Regions from separate parts of the Salipaludibacillus agaradhaerens genome, predicted to be linked through region 4. Evidence: predicted binding sites of a transcription regulator. Region 4 holds the regulator's gene; each other region holds the start of a gene.
What was found. Region 4 encodes Rex, which represses fermentation and respiration genes when NADH is low (regulators of the CRP and FNR family bind a similar motif). Its sites were predicted from a motif close to TTGTGAAATATTTCACAA; they were not measured.

Region 1 (4,872 bases), 1.6 Mb from region 4:
GAGTCATTCAATTAGAATATGAAAAAGATAGGATAAATCGTCAATGGCCACGCTGGCTGTCAGTCACAGTGAATGATATATCGACAAATAGAAGAGAAACAGCAGAACCATTTACGCATAGTGTGGATTTATTTGATAATTTAGACTGGACAACTGGGAAGATGTACCTTGACATACCGATAAACCGTGATGATCTCGAGATGAATGACATAGAAAAAGTGTATTTTCTTTTGGAGAAGTGGGGGTTTTCCCAAAAACATTCTTGCCACATTCGCTCTTTTACAGCAGAAAATAGGGATTACTTTATAACAAAATTAGTCTCTTTAACAATCCTATTAAAGACAGTAAATAAAGTACCAAATAAGGCGGGGAAAGTAATTATTTAGTAAACACATTTTATCACAAATAACTGTCCGTAAAAATTTCGCGTCAAAATAGAGAGAAGAGGTAAATCTATTAGGCGGGAGTACAGGACGTCTATGTCCTGATTGGAGATTCGTATTATGTGTTTGTTGAACACTACTTTGCCAGTAGGAGTGATTCAGGAAGAAGCGATGGAAAGGTATTGTGCTTTACAGATTGATAAGTTTTATCGCATCTCATCTATTAGGAGGGGAAGTAAAGGGGAATTAGGATTTATTGTCGTGGTAGTGACCTACAAAGTAAACCACCTTTGCTTGCAGATAGTTGGGCAATAAAATATTAAAAGGGCTAACTAAGAAAGTTCCGACCACCAAAGATTGATGGTCGGAACCTTATTGATAATTATTTAGCATCTAAATGCCATCTTCAATTGTGTTTCTTCTTATAAGAAGAACAAGCCAGTGGCCACTCCTATAAGCCCAATAAAGAATAATGTGTAAACAGGTTTGACAGGCATGTGGCCATCCATCTCCATAGCCTTCCCGAACATAAAGAATACGAGAGGGTGAACGAGAAATGGCATAGAAAAAATAAACGGTATTAAAGCAGCAGCTTCTGTCCCAAACATACCACCTTGAATGGCTGCAAAAAGACCGAAATGAGAAATAGCGCTTGTTTGAGCCATAGCGCCATAGTCCATCGGAATAGTAGCGAGACTAAGAAGGACTAACCCACCAAATACGGCACAAATCTGCCAGCCAAAAGAAAACTGCATGAGGGCATTAACTTCTTTTCTATCGCTTCCATCTGCCCGGCGAAGTTGTCGAAGTGAAAAAATAGTCAATATAATGCCTACTGAGACTAATATTAAAGTAGGGAAGATCCAAAGCTCACCACGTTCAGCACTAATAGCTAAAATTGAGAAAACAAAAATGTGTCCAAAAAATGGGATGTTAATCATAATAGGAGCCCGTCTTGCGGCTATATCTCCAAAGTCACCAGCTGTACATGCTCCTGTTAAACCGGAGTGGGACAGTGCACCTGCCATCCCCGGCGCCAAGTTTCGAGTATGATTTGTTCGCGAAAAGAACATTAGTAGTGCGATACCACCGAACATCCACATTAACTGTCCGAAGAAGCCGTAAACTAAGACTGAGTTTATCCCATCAATAGTAAACGCTTCACCAATTCGCGATCCACCGATCATGAAGTTTCCAGCTAAAACGACAGGAATACCTCCGAATAAAAGTGCTCTAATAGTTGGACCAAATGACCAACGATACATTATGGCACCTAACCCGGCAGCAATCATCATAGCAAAGAAAATTTGTGGTAAAGCAATAAGCGGCTGGATAATTTGAGCTATATGATAGGAAAGAATAAGAACGACAAATATTCCTGCAATCTCTATAATCCCTTTGCTCATATAGTGACGCTTATTCATGACAATGGCCTTCGTATCAATGCATATAAGAGCGCCAACAAGACCTATATACCCAATAAGAGGGTAATATTTACTTAACGGTGCTTCTACCCCTGTCCCTAAAATAAGGCGTGTCAAACCTTCTAAACCAAGTAATAAAAAGAATGATCTTACAATAAAAATGAGCTGAGTACGATTTGTACCTAAGACTGTTTCTTCCTCAGAAGGAACGATTGATAATTCCGTGTCATCTTCTTTATTGCTGAGTATCTTCCTTAGCTCCTGCCCACCAACAAAGAAAGACACAGTTAGGGCAATAATTGTTGTCCCCGCCATTAAACTAACGAATGGGAATTCAGCTAAACCAGGAGTTGCCACATCACTGACAACTAAAATATATCCCATTGCTAAACCAAAAATAACAATAATTAAAATAGGAGAATACCGTGTTCCAGCAACGATCGTTCTAGAAATAAGGATCATTGGAATAAGAAAAAACAGTAAAATCCAAAACTGATTAAAAAGTTGAACATTCATCATTTGATCTGCCATTTACTAACCCCTTATCATTTATGTGTTATATACCTCGTAAAATATTACCCTATTTCATACTATTTCACAATATGAGCCAGTACAATTTTAACAGGTCGACAGTTTAAACTGGTTAAAATCAAGGCATAAAAATATTTTGTCATAAAAAAGTCAAAATGAATACGCTGTCATTGTGAATGTGAAATACTTCACAATTTGTTCATTTAAATTTTTGTCGTGAGAGGCTATAATCAAAGTGTAATATAAATTAAATAAGCGCTTAAAAAATTTAAAAACTCATGTGAATATTTTCACATATTGAAGGAGGCATTTATCATGGCTGTTGAAGAAAAGAAGTTAAAGAAAGTTAATGACACAACAAAAATGATTAACACGCTAGTTGAGCAAGGAAAGAAGGCCCATCAAACATTGTTGACCTTCGATCAGGAGCAAATTAACTCGATCGTACATGAAATGGCCCTTGCTGGTTTAGATCAGCACATGCCGTTAGCAAAAATGGCTGTTGAAGAAACAGGCAGAGGTGTTTACGAAGATAAGATTATCAAAAATATCTTCGCGACAGAATATGTTCACAATGCTATTAAGTATGATAAAACAATCGGCGTCATCAACGAGAATGAACACGAAGAAATGATTGAAATTGCTGAACCAGTAGGTGTAGTTGCAGGTGTAACTCCTGTGACAAATCCAACTTCAACAACGATGTTCAAAGCACTTATTTCTATTAAAACAGGTAATCCCATCATTTTTGCTTTTCATCCATCCGCACAAAAATGTAGTGCGAAAGCCGCGGACGTGTTACACCAAGCAGCGGTGAAGGCTGGTGCACCTGAAGGTTGTATCCAATGGATTGAAGCACCATCTATTGAAGCCACTCAGCAATTAATGAACCATCCAGGTGTTGCAGTTGTTCTGGCTACTGGCGGAGCTGGAATGGTTAAATCGGCTTATAGTACAGGTAAACCGGCGTTAGGCGTGGGTCCAGGGAACGTGCCTTGTTACATTGAAAAAACAGCTAACGTTAAGCAAGCAGTAAATGATCTCATTCTTTCGAAAACATTTGATAACGGGATGATTTGTGCTTCTGAACAAGCAGTTATTATTGATAAAGAAATTTACGAAGAAACGAAAGCGTTATTAATTGATAATAAGTGTCACTTCTTAAGTGATGAAGAACGTAAAAAAGTTGAAAAGCTTGTTATTAATGAAGATACGTGTGCCGTTAATCCACAGATCGTTGGTAAGCCAGCTGCTGAAATTGCGAAACTTGCTGGAGTAACAGTACCTCAAGAAACGAAGATACTTATTGCAGAACTGAAAACTGTAGGACCAGAGTCTCCGTTATCACGAGAGAAATTAAGCCCAGTACTTGCTTGCTATAAAGTTAAAAATCACGAAGAAGGCTTTAAGCGCGCTGAGGAAATGCTTGAGTTTGGTGGGCTTGGTCACTCTGCGGTTATCCATTCCGACAATGACGATCTTATTAGAGAATATGGATTAAGAATGAAAGCTGGCCGTGTTATCGCTAATTCGCCATCTTCCCAAGGTGCAATCGGAGATATCTACAATGGCTACATCCCATCTTTAACGTTAGGTTGTGGTTCATATGGTAGAAACTCTGTCTCTCAAAATGTTGGAACAGTTAATCTTGTAAACGTCAAAAAAATAGGGAAGAGAAAAAATAATATGCAATGGTTTAAAATTCCACCAAAAGTGTATTTCGAAAAAAATGCGACTCAATATTTAGAAAAAATGCCTAACATCTCACGAGCGATGATAATTACTGACCCAATGATGGTGAAAGTAGGTTATGTTGATAAAGTTCTTTATTATTTAAATAAACGACAAGATAAAGTTCAATACGATGTGTTCTCTGACGTAGAACCAGATCCATCTATCGAAACCGTTATGGCAGGGGCAGAAAGAATGAGAGCATTCGAGCCAGATGTCATTATCACCCTTGGCGGAGGTTCAGCGATGGATGCTGCAAAAGGTATGTGGGTTTTCTATGAGCATCCAGATTTGGAGTTCCATGGCCTTAAACAAAAATTCTTAGATATTCGTAAACGTGTATTTAAATATCCTAAGCTAGGCAATAAAGCCCAGTTTGTTGCAATACCGACTACTTCAGGTACAGGTTCTGAGGTAACATCTTTCTCAGTTATTACTGATAAAGAGAATAACGTCAAGTATCCGTTAGCTGATTATGAGTTAACGCCAGATGTGGCAATCATTGATCCGATCTACGTTAAAACAGTTCCACCTTCAGTGACTGCCGATACAGGTATGGATGTTCTCACTCATGCTATTGAATCTTATGTTTCTGTGATGGCTAATGATTATACTGATGGCCTGGCGATGAAAGCTATTCAACTGGTGTTCGAATACCTACCTAAAGCATACAAAAATGGTAATGATGAGTTAGCACGTGAAAAAATGCATAACGCTTCAACAATTGCCGGTATGGCGTTTGCGAATGCTTTCTTAGGTATTAATCACAGCTTAGCCCATAAATTAGGGGCAGAGTTCCATAT
Region 2 (4,872 bases), 190 kb from region 4:
TAGAATTAGGCGGGCGGGAGAAAATACTTTTTTATGTGGACAGCCGCTGTTTGTATACTGCGGTTGTTCTTTTTTGTAAAATTTCAGAGAGACAATGAGGCTAGTGAACATGGCCTTTTAATGTCCAACGTTCGTGTGTCCTGAGAGATAAAGACAATGGTCATTTTTTAAAGAGGATGATTATTTTATACAAATCATTTGCGTTGTGAGTTTTCATATTAATATTTATCATAGATAAGCGTCCGTAAACGTCCATGTCAAAATAGTGAGGAGAGGTTACTCTATATAGGTGGGAGCTAACGGACGCTAATGTCCTGATTCACTAAACGGGTCAATCAGTGGGAAGAACGAAAACTCCCCCTGATTGATGGTTTGTTTTATAGTGTGAAAGGGGGAATATAACGTCCGTCTATATCACTAAACTGATATTCTTTGGCTAAGTCTCCTACTTTAAACACCTTCCCGCTTTTCTCCATAACATTGGGATCACTAGCTAAAGCTAATATTCCACGCCCGACATAATGAGGCGTTTCACTTCCCGTTAATTCTTCTGCCTCTTGCCAATGCTTCTCATCTAATTCATGGTATTTCAACACAAGTTCTGTTCTCATAAATCCTGGTGAAATGGCGAGAACAGCAATATTGTCCGTTTTTAACTCGATTGAAAGGCCATGAGCCATACGAATGAGTGAATGCTTGGCTAAATCGTAATAAAAATGACCGATGTACTTGTCGTCATCCCAGAAGGTCGTGTGAATAATAAGTGCTTGGTTATTTTCACGAAGGAGTGGCATTGCAAAGTAGTTCGTAGCTAACTGGGCGCGAACACCTGCAGTAAACATCGTGTCCCAATTCTGTAATGATAAGTCCCAAAAAGGTTTGGCATCAATACTTAGGTCATGTGCTCCCCATACATTATTAACTAACACATCCAATTGTCCCTCTTCTGTACGAATTTTATTAATAACGGCTTCCGTTTCTGAATCGTGAGTATGGTCACATTGGATTGCTATCCCTTTTCCACCGTGAGCTTCAATTTGTGAGACAGTATCGTCGATTGTACCAGGCCACTGATTAGTAGAAGCTCCTTTTACACTGCGACCTGTGATATACACCGTCGCACCAGCTTTCCCTAGCTCTATAGCTATACCTCTACCAGCTCCTCTGCTCCCTCCTGTTACGAGAGCAACTTTCCCTTTTAGTGACTTCATAGATCCCATTCCTTTCGTTATATGATAGCTTTATTATAAAAGCTTATACTTGACAACAAGTGTCATATTTAATTAAATGACTATAGCTATAAATGATGAGTGAAAAGGTGATGATGAATGAGGGGAGATCGATTGCTCACGATTCTGTTGATGCTGCAAGCTCAAGGGAGAATGACTGCAAATGAATTGGCGGAAAAATTAGAAGTATCTGAACGCACAATTTATCGGGATATGGACGCTTTAAGCGGAGCCGGTATCCCTGTTTTTGCTGAACGTGGAAAAAACGGGGGATGGTCATTACTCGAAAATTTTCAAACTAATTTAACGGGATTAAAAGAATCAGAAATACAAGCGTTGTTTGTTTCACCGTCGGACCAATTACTCGACGATTTAGGATTGACCCGTCCATCAGAGGAAGCTAGAAATAAAGTTATCTCCTCAATTCCTGCTATATATCGTGAAAAAGCAAAAGAGGTTTGGAACCGGATTTATATTGACACCAGTTCATGGCGAAGTAGGAAAGAAAAAATAGACACTTTCGATGTTTTGAAAGATGCTATATGGCAAGATCATAAATTAAAAATTGTTTACGAGCGAGCAGATGGTCAAATAAGTGAGCGTATTGTTGAACCCCTTGGGTTAGTGGCTAAAGGGGTCAACTGGTATTTCATTGCAGCTAAAGAAAATGGAGAAATTAGAAATTACAGGGCGTCACGAATTCATACTGCAGTCACTATTGACGAGACATTTTGTAGACCGAAGCACTTTAACATTGCTCGTTATTGGGAAGCTTCCAAAAAAGCATTTATAGAAGAATTACCTATTTATGATGTTTGGGTGAAGGTGCCTAAATCATTGCTGCTAACATTATCTTTTACTAATCATTTTGTACGGGTAGTAGAAGTTAGAGCTCAAGATCATGACTCTTTCATACCTGTTAAATTATCATTTCATACAGAAGAGGACGCCAAAAGATATCTTCTCGGATTTGCAGACCAGCTTATCATTATTGAACCTGAAGATCTCCATCATAAGATTTTTCAATTAGCAGAATCGATTGTTGTTTCCCATAAGCTTGGGAGATAAGAGACAATTTAGAAAGAGAGTATGAGACTGTGTAATACATAGCTATTAAATTGGACAAAATGTGGTTTTACTGCCGTTACTTTTTTTACTTTCAAAACACTTTAACTACTTTCATTTTCTATCTGTGCCGCAGGTTTTCTAATACGATTAAGATGAAAGATTAAGGAGTCTGGCGAAGATGAAAGTGGCTTTTTTTTAAGACATTATGTGATTTTTTTCACAAACTTTTTGATCTTCGTCTAAAAAAAGGAGTGAATAGTATGGCACAGGCAGTAAAGCAGAAGAGACAAAGCAGCCAGACGGCTAAATCAGACAACAGGCGTCCAACAGATGTGAAATGGAAACCTCTGTTTATCACATTAGCTATTGGCATCATTCTTTGGTTTATCCCAGCACCAGCAGGACTAGAACAAGAAGCATGGCATCTTTTTTCTATTTTTGTGGCGACGATAGTTGGACTTATCATTAAACCTCTTCCAATGGGAAGTGTGGCTATTTTAGCGTTAACGGCCACCGTCCTGACACAGACACTGACAATAGATGAAGCTCTATCAGGTTTTCAAAATTCCACGATTTGGCTTATCGTTATCGCCTTCTTTATTTCTCGTGGTTTCATCAAGACGGGATTAGGTTCACGTGTCGCGTATCTTTTTGTAAAGCGATTTGGTAAAAAAACACTGGGACTTTCTTATTCCATAGTGGCAAGTGATTTAATTTTATCACCGGCGATGCCATCAAATACGGCGCGTTCAGGAGGTATTTTGTTTCCTATTGTCCGTTCACTTTCAGAGAGCTATGGCTCAAAAGTTGGTGACGGAACTGAAAGAAAAATTGGAAGCTACTTAACAAAGGTAACATTTCAAGGGGATATGATCACGTCGGCAATGTTCCTAACTGCGATGGCTGCGAACCCTTTAGCGATGCAAATTGCGTTTGATATTACAGGGGAAACACTGTCTTGGACGGGGTGGGCATTAGCGGCACTTGTTCCTGGACTTATTAGTTTAATTCTAATTCCATTTGTCATCTATAAGTTGTATCCTCCAGAAATAAAAGAAACACCAGCTGCAACAACAATGGCAGCTGATAAATTGAAAGAGATGGGTTCCCTTAAACGAGAAGAATGGGCAATGATCGGTGTTTTCCTCTTAGTTCTCGTTTTGTGGATATTCGGGTCGAACTTTGAGATCAGTGCCACGGCCACTGCTTTTATCGGTTTATCTGTCCTTCTTATAAGCCAAGTATTAACGTGGGCTGATATTAAAAAAGAAGAAGGCGCCTGGGATACTCTCGTGTGGTTTGCTGTGCTTGTCATGCTAGCGTCCTTCTTAAACGAATTAGGAATGATTCCTTGGTTCAGTGCACTCATGGGTGATATGGTAAGTGGCTTTAACTGGATATGGACGTTGATTATTCTTGCAGTCGTCTACTTCTATTCACATTATTTCTTTGCGAGTAATACGGCGCATGTAAGTGCTATGTACGCTGCTTTCCTTGCTGTTTTAGTAGCAGCAGGCGCTCCGCCACTTGTATCTGCACTCATCCTTGCGTTTTTTAGTAACTTGTTTGGTTGTTTAACACATTACAGCTGTGGTCCTGCTCCTGTGTTTTTCGGATCGGGTTACGTGAGTCAAAACAAGTGGTGGTCACTAGGGCTTATTATATCCGTCATTCACATAATTGTATGGCTTGGTATCGGTGGGCTATGGTGGAAGCTGTTAGGTCTTTGGTAAACCATAGATGAATTAAAAAAGCGGGGGTTATGACATGAGAGAAATATCGACGAGAACGATAACAGATAAAGTAAGAGAACTTTGTATCAAAGCAGCTTATGATTTGCCGGAAGACGTTGAAGTACTGTTGAAGCAAGGGTTGGAGAAAGAAGAATCTGACTTTGGGAAATATAGCTTAGACAAAATTATTAAAAATGTGTCATTAGCGCGTCATGATAATGTGCCGATGTGTCAGGATACAGGTATTACAGTCATACTTGTGCGACTTGGCCAACAAGTCAAAATTGTAGGCGGTAGTATGACTGAAGCAATCAACGAAGGTGTGCGACAAGGTTATACAGACGGGTACTTAAGAAAATCTGTTGTAGCAGACCCTTTATTAAATCGTGTGAATACAGGGGATAACACACCAGCTGTTATCCATACGGAAGTAGTAGAAGGTGACCAACTTCACATTCAAATCCTCCCTAAAGGAGCCGGAAGTGAAAATATGGGCGCAGTGAAAATGTGTAAACCTTCAGAAGGTATCGAAGGCGTGATGGATTTCATCGTAGATTCAGTCACTAATGCGGGAGGAAATCCCTGTCCACCGATTATCGTAGGCGTTGGCATCGGTGGGACGATGGATCAATGTACACTATTAGCGAAAAAAGCATTGGCTCGTCACGCTGGGTCATCACATCCTGAACAAGGGTATGCCGAGATGGAACAACAACTTCTTGAGCGTATTAATCGTCTCGGAATTGGTCCTCAAGGCTTTGGTGGACGTGTAACAGCTCTTGCCGTTCATATTGAGACTTTTCCAACGCATATAGCGATGCTACCGGTATGTGTCACACTCA
Region 3 (4,872 bases), 2.2 Mb from region 4:
GTTTCGGAAAGCTCACTAGCTAGCATTCCAGCAAAATACCCCATTGCATACCCTTCAAAATGAAGGCTTGTAATATTATCACCTTCTACATCACCATTAAAACTAACAAAATGGATATCAGGGTACTCATCTTTTAACATCATAAAAATATCAGCGTAAATATGGCTATGACCAATGATTAAAGATACATCTTCTCTTACAAACTCTTGCACAGCTGTGCTAACAGATTCATACGTACTTGTATCCTCTCGCATTAAGATCTCCATATTTAAAGAGGATTGGACTTTTAGCATACCTCGGTAACCTTTGCTATTCCATCCTTGATCGTCAATGGTGTGTGGTAGAAGTAAACCTATTTTACTTGTATACAGGTCTTGACTACCAGAACTAGAACAGCCAGTTAAAAGGAATAAAAGGGAACAAATAATCAATAAGTTCATGTATTTCATTTTAAGGACCTCCTTGCTGGCCTTTTTTAATTAATGTATTCATGATAAAGAAAACCATGTATCCTAGTTTTCTCAGAAGTAAGCTTTAATCACTTTTTAGCTGCTTACTCATTTTAAAAGACTATTTCCTATCTTAAGTAAAGTTCTTTAACGTCTTAATGACGTACTTTTATAAAACGATGAAAGAGCCACTCTATCACGCCACCCAATAGCAATGCCACTATAACAGCAACTTCAACTGGTACATCAGTGCCATTCACTATCATGAAGAATGCAAGTAAAGAAACAACAGAAAAAATAATTACACCAAATAATAACCGCATAACCTTCTCCTTTCTTTGGCTATTATAAAGAATCGCAAAAAATAAAGGTAATTACAATAGTTAATTGTAAAGTGAGCGCCTTCTCTTTAAAACTCTCTATCTTAAATGACCTATGAACGACTAGTATTTAAGCCAATGACACTCATTTAAATAACTCACTATAGAGTATCACATTATATCCAGCCTCCAACGAATGTGTATTCATACCTCATTTAACCTTCACTCTCTTAAAATCATATGAATGCATGTCATAATATAATGAACCTTCAATCAGTGGGCGTTTGGGTTCTTCCCCCACTGATTGGTAGTTGAGTTTAATCAGGACATTACCGACCGTTAGCTATGATTAAAATTTCAACATAAAAATTGAACAATGAAAACTAATCGATATAACCTGGTCGCTCTTTTTCAAGGACTGCGGAAAAACGGTGACTGTCTGAGTATCCTTGGCGCCCTAAGGTCCCATCATCCTATGAAGTAAGCGAAAGGATATATCGCATCATTTAGCCAAAGATCACTGTATGGGCCTTGATGCATTGTTTTATATTTGGGCAGGATTAAGCATCTCTCCTTTGTAAACACGTGTACAGTTGATGTCAGTCTAGTCGCTCGGCACCTTTGAGTTAGCGAGGAGACGTTCCTAGTCAGCAAAATTTAAACCAGTTTCCGTGTAAAGAAACTGGTCCGAACCACTTGTATACTTAATTTAGGAAGTAGAACTTCGTGATTATGGCTTTCTTTTATATGTCCATACACGATTATGATTTCTCGTTTCTGGAAACGTATCCCCTGTCTCCAAATGAATTTGTTGTGGGTTTTGTACCATACTTCCTGTTTCCCCTATTTCCACATACTTTCCGTTGTTAGGGGCTTTATCACCTGGTTTAAATTGATGACGCTGACTCATCCTATCACCTCAAAGTTATTTTCCTTAGTATGAGGGTCTGGCAAGCATTTATTCAGGCAAAGACATAATAACCACTAACTAATAAAACTAGAAAAACAGCACTGTTAACGATTTCCACTATCCCAATTTGCCTCGGCTTGCTTAAATATTTTTTAGGAATAAGTGCCGTTTTACCTAATGTTAATAAAAAGACTACTCCAGCCATGAGCCAGCCTGTTAGAAAAGCTAAAACCGTAATAACGATATGATATACCAGTGACACCAGTTTAAAGGGTTTATTATTCTTCTCTCGTATAAGAGCCTTTACATGAAAAACACTGGCCACAAAGAAAACAATGATAAGAAGCATATAGTGAAAAGCTTCTGCCCGTAATTCTCCTGATCCAATCACATAAGCTGATAACAGAAGAGCTGACAAAGCTACGATAGCTGAAAGATCATTTATAAAAAAACGTTCCTTTTTTAATTTTGCAAACAAACTATTCACTAAGAATAGTGGCAAAATACTTAAAAAGATATAAATTAAATACACTTCACTGACGATGTAGGGTACTGTTATACTTAATCCAATTCCTGTATATATCAAGAAGGACGGCCATATATCTTGATGCTTTGGCTGCCTGATAAACGTCAATAGTGGTGCTTGAGCAAAATAGAGCGCAGTCAGTCCTATAAAGAAAATAAGATGATGCCAAGATAAGCCAGAGATGGCGGCCCCTGTCCAAAATGGGATAATGAACATCGCCCATGCCCCATGCTCCTTTGGGATATACCATTTCATGAAATCACCTTCTTTCCTCATGCTTAATTGTACTGAGTGTACTATATGTCCACATCTTTGTATGTGATGGTAATCACAAGACTAATTAGTGTGATGTGATTTTCCCCACAGCCTCTTCTTTTGAAGCCTGCTATAATGATCTTATCGTGTTACTTAAGGAGGGGTAAAAAGTCTATGCTCACAGTCACATTTTCCTATTCAACAATACGCGGTATTTCGCCTATATTGTTTGACCATGGCTTTACATTCCATGACGATCATTATAGAAAGACATTAACGTCTGCACCTATAGACATCGTGTTTAAACATCATAATTCTGATCATAACTTAATATTAACGTGCGAAGATGATATTCCATTCAACTGTTGTAAGGAACTTTATTACTTAGTCGATGAACTTGCTACAGATTTATCCGCTAAGATAGACGATAAAAAGGCCTTACTAGGATATGATCAACAAGGTGAACCAGCCTATTTATACCATGGGTTTCAAAAATGGGCTAACTATATTGATAAAGCTCGACAGCGATCAATGGCAGGCACAAATGTGGAAATTTGGCAATATAATAAGCGACTAGCACGCGGTATCCTAGTGCCCCCCACTGTGGACAACACTGATTCTTACACGCTTATCACATCAGAAGGTGAACAGATTTTTTCCGGTGACTCACTAACTGTTTATCCTGTTGAGGAGCGATAATCTCTTCTTTGAGAGAATTGAAAAGTTCTCACAACATAGCATGTCGTGAGAAACGTTTTTAGATAGTGCATATTTCAACTGGACAGTCACCACAGTGCAAGTAGTCTTTTAAAAATTCCAACCTATGAATCGTGATGTAACCATTTGTAATGGAAAGAACCTCAGCTTTTTTTAAGTCATTCAACAACCTATTGACACTTTCCCTTGTAGTACCAATGTAGTTAGCAATATCTTGGTTAGTTAATTGCACATTTATAAAAACGCCGTCTGGTTTCTCTATCCCGTAGGAATTACTAAAACGAATTAAAGTTGAATAAATAGCGCCTGTTTTACCACACAAAATTAAATCTCTAAATTTAGCCTGTGTTGATTGGGTATGTCGGGCAAACCATTTCATAAAGGCCACAGCAATTTCACCATTTTCTCGAAATAGCGCTTCCAATGTGTGTCGATCAAAGCGGACAAGTGACGCATTTTCTATGACTTCAGCAGTTACACTAATGGACATTTCATTGAACAGCCCAACTTCTCCAACTAGTTCATCTTTTTGCTTTAGATGAATAGAAAACTCTTTACCTTCTGACGTCATTTTGCTCAGCCTAACTTTGCCCGATCTTACAAGATAGACATGCTCGGGGAAATCACCTTCATAGAATAAAAACGTGCCGCTTTTAACATTGATCTCTAAACCGTTTTTTAATAACAGTTCTTTATTAGCCTCAGAAATCTCATTAAAAAAACGCTTCATTTTTAGCTTTTGTTTTTCCATTACATTTCCCGCCTCGCCAAAAGAAAATAGTGAAATAATGTGAGTAAAATCATCTCTTAGTTTATGTTAACACTATTTTAAAAGTTTTAAAGTAAAATAAGTTGACTATTTTATGACGTTTATTCTTTCTAAAAATCACAGGCTAGTGTTGATATCAAGCCTGTGATCACCTATTCATTCATCTTTTAAATAATCAAGCTTTTACCTATCTTTTTAACACTTAACTTCTGCTCCTTTTCGAGAGTAATAGTACCAATGAAGTGCTAAGCTAACAATGTAGTAAACTATAAAAATACCTAGCGCTAAATTAGCCATACCGGTCACATCGATTGACCAACCAAATAAACTCGGTATTAGAAAAGCGCCATAGGCAGCTATCGCGGAAGTAAAACCAATGACGGAAGCAGCTTCTTTTTGTTCAAAAATAAAAGGGATCATTCTAAATGTTGAGCCATTAGCAATACCAGTAGCAATAAATACGATAATAAACATAATAAGAAATCCGGTAAAGTTACCGCTGTTATAAAAATACATAACACCAAGAGTACTTCCGATTAACAAGAGGATATCCCAAAACGTGACGAATGCTCCACCAAGTTTATCTGATAACCAACCTCCTATCGGGCGAATGAGAGCACCGAGTAATGGTCCAATAAACGCAATTTGAAGCACATTAACTTCTGGGAATTCTGTACGTGTCAATAACGGAAAAGCTGCTGCATAGCCAATGAAGGAGCCAAAACACATCGTATACAACCACGTCATAATCCATGTATGCTTATTTTTAAAAATAACAGCCTGTTCTTTGATCGACGTTTTCATCGTCGGCAAATTATCCATTCCAAAAAAAGCAGCCACAACTGTAAAAGCTATAGGCAACACCCAAATAAAAGCAGCATTTTGCATAAATACTTCTTTCCCATCACCAAGATACTGTGGAGCTC
Region 4 (4,872 bases):
AAGGTCTGCCACTTTTTCATGATCCTGAAAAATGGCCGGATCACAAAGCGTTTCTTCTAATTCACTGATCGTAAGCTCATTTTCTTCGATCGCCTGTTCTACTTTTTCAATACGACGCTGCCGTTGACGAGCTACTTTTTGTTGCTCTTTGCTTTTAGCATAGTCGGCTTTAGCTGTTTTATCACTGGTGTTAGAGGAGGAGTGAATAACAGGTGTTTCACTTTCCTTGAGTCGCTGCAGTTCTGCCTGCTCAGCTTTTTTAGTCGCGTAATAATCATAATCACCTAAGTAACTCATCATCCCTGTTTGAGATAATTCAGCTACCCTTGTGGCCATGCGATTAACAAAATAACGATCATGGGAGACGAAGAGTAATGTCCCTGGATACTCAATAAGTGCGTTTTCTAATACTTCTTTACTGTCTAAATCTAAGTGGTTGGTAGGTTCATCAAGGATGAGCAAGTTTGCCTTTTGCATCATTAATTTGGCTAACGCCAATCTTGCCTTTTCACCACCACTTAAATCGTAGACGATTTTTAACACGTCTTCACCACTGAAAAGAAAGTTTCCAAGGACCGTCCGTATATCTTTTTCATTCGTGTCTGGATAGTCATCCCAGAGCTCTTGAAGGACCGTTTTATTCGAGCTGAGTGCTGCCTGCTCTTGATCATAATAACCGATTGTGACGTTACTGCCATAAGTAATATTTCCGTTCAATGGCTTATGTTTCCCTGCAATGGCCTTTATGAGCGTGGATTTTCCAATACCATTTGGCCCAATAAGAGCGAGGCTTTCCCCTCGAGTAAGCCTTAGATTTGCCTGCTTAAACAGAACATGTCCATCATAACCTAGTGTGAGATCGTCAATTGTAAGCACGTCATTTCCACTCTGCTTTTGGATATCAAAATGAAAATTGGCTGAATAATCATCCGATTTAGGCCTGTCCATCACCGTCATACGTTCTAACTGTTTGCGCCGGCTTTTCGCACGATTACTAGTAGAGGCGCGGGCAAGGTTTTTTTGCACGAATTCTTCAAGTCGCTTCATCTCGTCCTGTTGTTTTTCATAAAGCTTCATTTCTTGCTCTAATCGAGCAGCTTTTTGCTCTAAATACTTCGAGTAATTACCGGTATATTTAACTGTTTGATGAAAGGATAGCTCATAGACATAATCCACAACTTTGTCTAAAAAATAGCGATCGTGTGAGACGATCAACACTGCTCCGTCATAACCAGATAAGTATTGTTCGAGCCAAGTTAAAGTGGCAATGTCCAAATGGTTTGTAGGTTCGTCCAAAATGAGTAAATCAGGCTTTGATAAAAGCAATTTACCGAGTGAAAGTCGGGTTTTTTGTCCCCCACTTAACGATGAGATGGACGTATTATAATCAAAATGGTTAAAACTTAATCCTGATAAAATACTTCGTGTATCAGCCTCGTATTGAAAGCCACCCTTATCTTTAAAGTCTTGCTGTAGCTGATCATATTCTTGAAGAATTTTAACATGATCTTTTTGAGATGGATCACTCATTTTCTCCTCAAGTGCTCGCAAAGATGCTTCCATTTTCCGAAGTGGCTCAAAAACGGTCATCATTTCGTCCCATATACTTCTTTCTGTATGAAGGCCGCTATTTTGCGCTAAGTAACCCATACTGACATCCTTAGGAATGACAATTTGCCCTGAGTCGTACGATAACTCACCGGTTAGAATTTTCAGAAGCGTTGATTTACCGGCCCCGTTTCTGCCTACAAGGGCGATACGCTCCCGACTTTTTATTTCTAATTTTACATCGGAGAGTATTTTCTCTGTACCGAATGACTTCGACAATTGTGTACATTGTAATAAAATCATCACTGTAACCTCACAATTCAATTTCCGTACCGTTCACAAGCTAAGTGTACATGAGAGAAAAGGTTTATCGCAAGACTTCCATGCTTTATTATGCAGATTGTGAAAAAATAGTGTACAATAGAAGTGGAAAAAAGGGGGATAAACATGGGAGACTTCACACACTTTAATGAACAAGGTCGGGCACGTATGGTTGATATTTCCGATAAACAGGAAACAGTTCGAACAGCAGTGGCCCAAACAAGTCTTTTTGTCACTAAAGAAATCTATGAAAATATCCAACAAGGGACGATGGCTAAAGGGGATGTTCTCAGTGTGGCGCAAGTTGCAGGGATTATGGCTGCTAAAAATACGTCTCAGTGGATTCCAATGTGTCATCCGTTAGCACTGTCAGGAGTCGATATTCGTTTTGATTGGGATGTGAATGCTGATACATACCAATTGAAAATTGAAGCGTCAGTTAAGACAAAAGGGAATACAGGAGTAGAAATGGAAGCGCTAACATCAGCTTCTGCGACCGCATTGACTATATATGATATGTGCAAAGCAGTGGATAAAGGGATGGTCATTGGTGAGACATTTCTCGTGGAGAAAACGGGTGGAAAAAATGGGGATTTTAAACGATAACATACTTAACTTAATGAATGCATTTTAATACTTAGTTGGTTAGCCAAGGTAGCTATTATATTTAAGAAGGAGGCGGAGCAGTTATGGATCTAGATCAAGCAAAAATTCCTCAGGCAACAGCAAAACGATTGCCATTGTACTATCGATTTTTAGAAGGCTTACAAGCGTCAGGTAAACACCGCGTCTCATCTTCAGAATTAAGTGAAGCGGTAAAGGTCGATTCAGCCACAATACGTAGGGATTTTTCCTATTTTGGTGCTCTCGGCAAAAAAGGCTACGGATATAACGTGAATTATCTATTATCTTTTTTCAGAAAAACGCTTGACCAAGATGAATTAACGAAGGTGACACTTGTTGGGGTTGGTAATTTAGGAACGGCTTTTTTAAATTATAATTTTAGCAAAAGCAATAATACAAAAATTGATATGGCATTTGATGTAGCAGCAGATAAGGTTGGGAAAGAAATAGGTGGTGTGCCCGTTTATCATCTGGATGAATTTAAAGAGCGTGTGGCGGAAAGCAGTGTGGAAGTGGTCATTTTGACTGTGCCATCTCAAGCGGCACAACCTATCGCTGATGACTTAGTAAAAGCAGGTATTAAAGGGATTTTGAATTTTACGCCTGCGAGACTGTCGGTTCCGTCTGACGTTCGTGTTCATCATATTGATCTGTCAGTGGAACTTCAATCCCTCATCTACTTTTTAAAGCACTATCCTTTATAGAGAAAGTTGATACTTAAAATATGAGCTGCATCGTGTTAAAAGCTGCCTTATAATAGGCAGCTTTTAACATTGTAGAGGAGAAAAGTGTTCATTAGAGAAGATATAGTACCTAGATGAGTGTTACACGACTGCGGGTAATTTGGACAGGTCATCCGTACCTGAATGACGCAAGGCTCGTAAGACAAAGAATGGATGACTGAACGCTGTAAAGAAGACTGTTGTTAAAATGAGTGAACGAACATCCAAGCGCAGGAATAATTAAAAGTCGTCAATGATTAACGAACCATCTACAGAAGACATGATTTTTGTAATAAAAAGGACTGTCACTGAAGATGAACCTATGGGAACGGGTCAGTCTATAGCGAAAAACCAATGTGATAAAACGTTTTTTGCAGCTGTATTTCGTTCAAATAGATATATATGCATTTTTAATTTTAATTAATGAAACTCATGGTATAGTAGAAATAGATTACTATTTCGTGAACCGAAAGAAGGCTGTCTTATTTATGGCAAAAATCTCGCAAAAATGGCTTGTGGTCATAACCGTTTTATTAGGTACTTTTACCATCATTTTAAATAATAGTATGTTAAATCCCGCAGTCCCTCATTTAATGACTGTGTTTGAGGCTGATGCGGTCGCTACTGGCTGGGTCATTACGATTTTTATGGTCACTATGGGGATGGTTATGCCGCTGACCGGTTTTTTAGGTGATAAATTTGGTAAGAAGCAACTTTATATGGCTGGGCTCGCAGTATTCTTACTTGGATCACTACTAGGTTCACTTTCTTGGAATTTACCCTCCTTAATTGCTTTTAGAGGTCTGCAAGGCATAGGTGGTGGCGTTATGATGCCGCTCTCTCTAGCCCTTATCTTTGAGGTATTTCCTCGTGATGAGAGAGGACTAGCCACAGGTGTTTGGGGAGTGGCCGCCATGATGGCCCCAACCATTGGTCCAACATTAGGCGGTGTCATTATTGAACTTGGATCATGGCCATGGCTGTTTTTATGTAATATTCCTACAGGTCTTTTAGGATTGATCTTTTCTTATATGTATCTTCAAAAGTCTGAAAAAATGTCAGGTATCCGTTTTGATAAATGGGGGTTCTTCACTGTAACGCTTGGTGTTGGCTCGATTTTACTAGCACTTGGGAGGGTATCTGAACTAGCGCATTTAACTGCTCCAGTGAATTTAGCTCTAGTCGTGTTAGGTGTTATTGCAATTTATTGCTTCGTGAAAATAGAAAATCGCACAGAGCAACCATTATTAGATTTATCTATTATGCGTGTGCCGGCATATGCGTATAGTGTGTGGATTGCGATGATTAGCTCAATCAGTTTATTCGGTGGTATATTTTTAATCCCCCTGCTTATTCAACACGTCTATGGCTATGGGGCGATAATGACAGGCGTGGTGTTTCTACCGGCTGCGCTCCTTACCGGGATATTTATGACAATTGGTGGAAAGCTCCTCGATCAGCACGGACCTGCTTTAGTTGTGACGCCGGGGCTTTGTATCGTGGCGATTGGAACAGCACTTCTCGGCTTTATTGATATGGAAACAGCCATCTGGGTTGTCTTCTTATTGAATGCTGTGAGAGGGATTGGCATGGGGTTAAGTACTATGCCTGCAACGACAGCAGGCATCAATGCGATCCCAGATAAGTTTGTTTCACG

Region 1: adhE (bifunctional acetaldehyde-CoA/alcohol dehydrogenase) is a predicted target of Rex. The motif match lies at 2,515-2,532, and genes of this name have one in related genera.
Region 2: BK581_RS10640 (anion permease) is a predicted target of Rex. The motif match lies at 2,503-2,520, and genes of this name have one in related genera.
Region 3: BK581_RS19560 (YwiC-like family protein) is a predicted target of Rex. The motif match lies at 2,522-2,539, and genes of this name have one in related genera.

What each region holds. Positions count from the first base shown of each region.
Region 1 covers NZ_KV917378.1:533,415-538,286, forward strand. The annotation lists gene BK581_RS02490 (hypothetical protein) at 1-386, shown strand, start outside; gene BK581_RS02495 (hypothetical protein) at 504-698, shown strand; gene BK581_RS02500 (hypothetical protein) at 806-2,338, opposite strand; gene adhE (bifunctional acetaldehyde-CoA/alcohol dehydrogenase) at 2,654-4,872, shown strand, end outside.
Region 2 covers NZ_KV917378.1:2,276,431-2,281,302, reverse strand. The annotation lists gene BK581_RS10650 (SDR family NAD(P)-dependent oxidoreductase) at 378-1,211, opposite strand; gene BK581_RS10645 (helix-turn-helix transcriptional regulator) at 1,329-2,297, shown strand; gene BK581_RS10640 (anion permease) at 2,558-4,030, shown strand; gene BK581_RS10635 (fumarate hydratase) at 4,065-4,872, shown strand, end outside.
Region 3 covers NZ_KV917378.1:4,263,073-4,267,944, reverse strand. The annotation lists gene BK581_RS19570 (BMP family ABC transporter substrate-binding protein) at 1-449, opposite strand, end outside; gene BK581_RS20205 (hypothetical protein) at 605-772, opposite strand; gene BK581_RS19565 (YjzC family protein) at 1,500-1,679, opposite strand; gene BK581_RS19560 (YwiC-like family protein) at 1,732-2,460, opposite strand; gene BK581_RS19555 (hypothetical protein) at 2,635-3,159, shown strand; gene BK581_RS19550 (Crp/Fnr family transcriptional regulator) at 3,218-3,928, opposite strand; gene BK581_RS19545 (NarK family nitrate/nitrite MFS transporter) at 4,142-4,872, opposite strand, start outside.
Region 4 covers NZ_KV917378.1:2,086,217-2,091,088, reverse strand. The annotation lists gene BK581_RS09785 (ABC-F family ATP-binding cassette domain-containing protein) at 1-1,851, opposite strand, end outside; gene moaC (cyclic pyranopterin monophosphate synthase MoaC) at 1,996-2,475, shown strand; gene BK581_RS09775 (redox-sensing transcriptional repressor Rex) at 2,559-3,197, shown strand; gene BK581_RS09770 (MDR family MFS transporter) at 3,704-4,872, shown strand, end outside.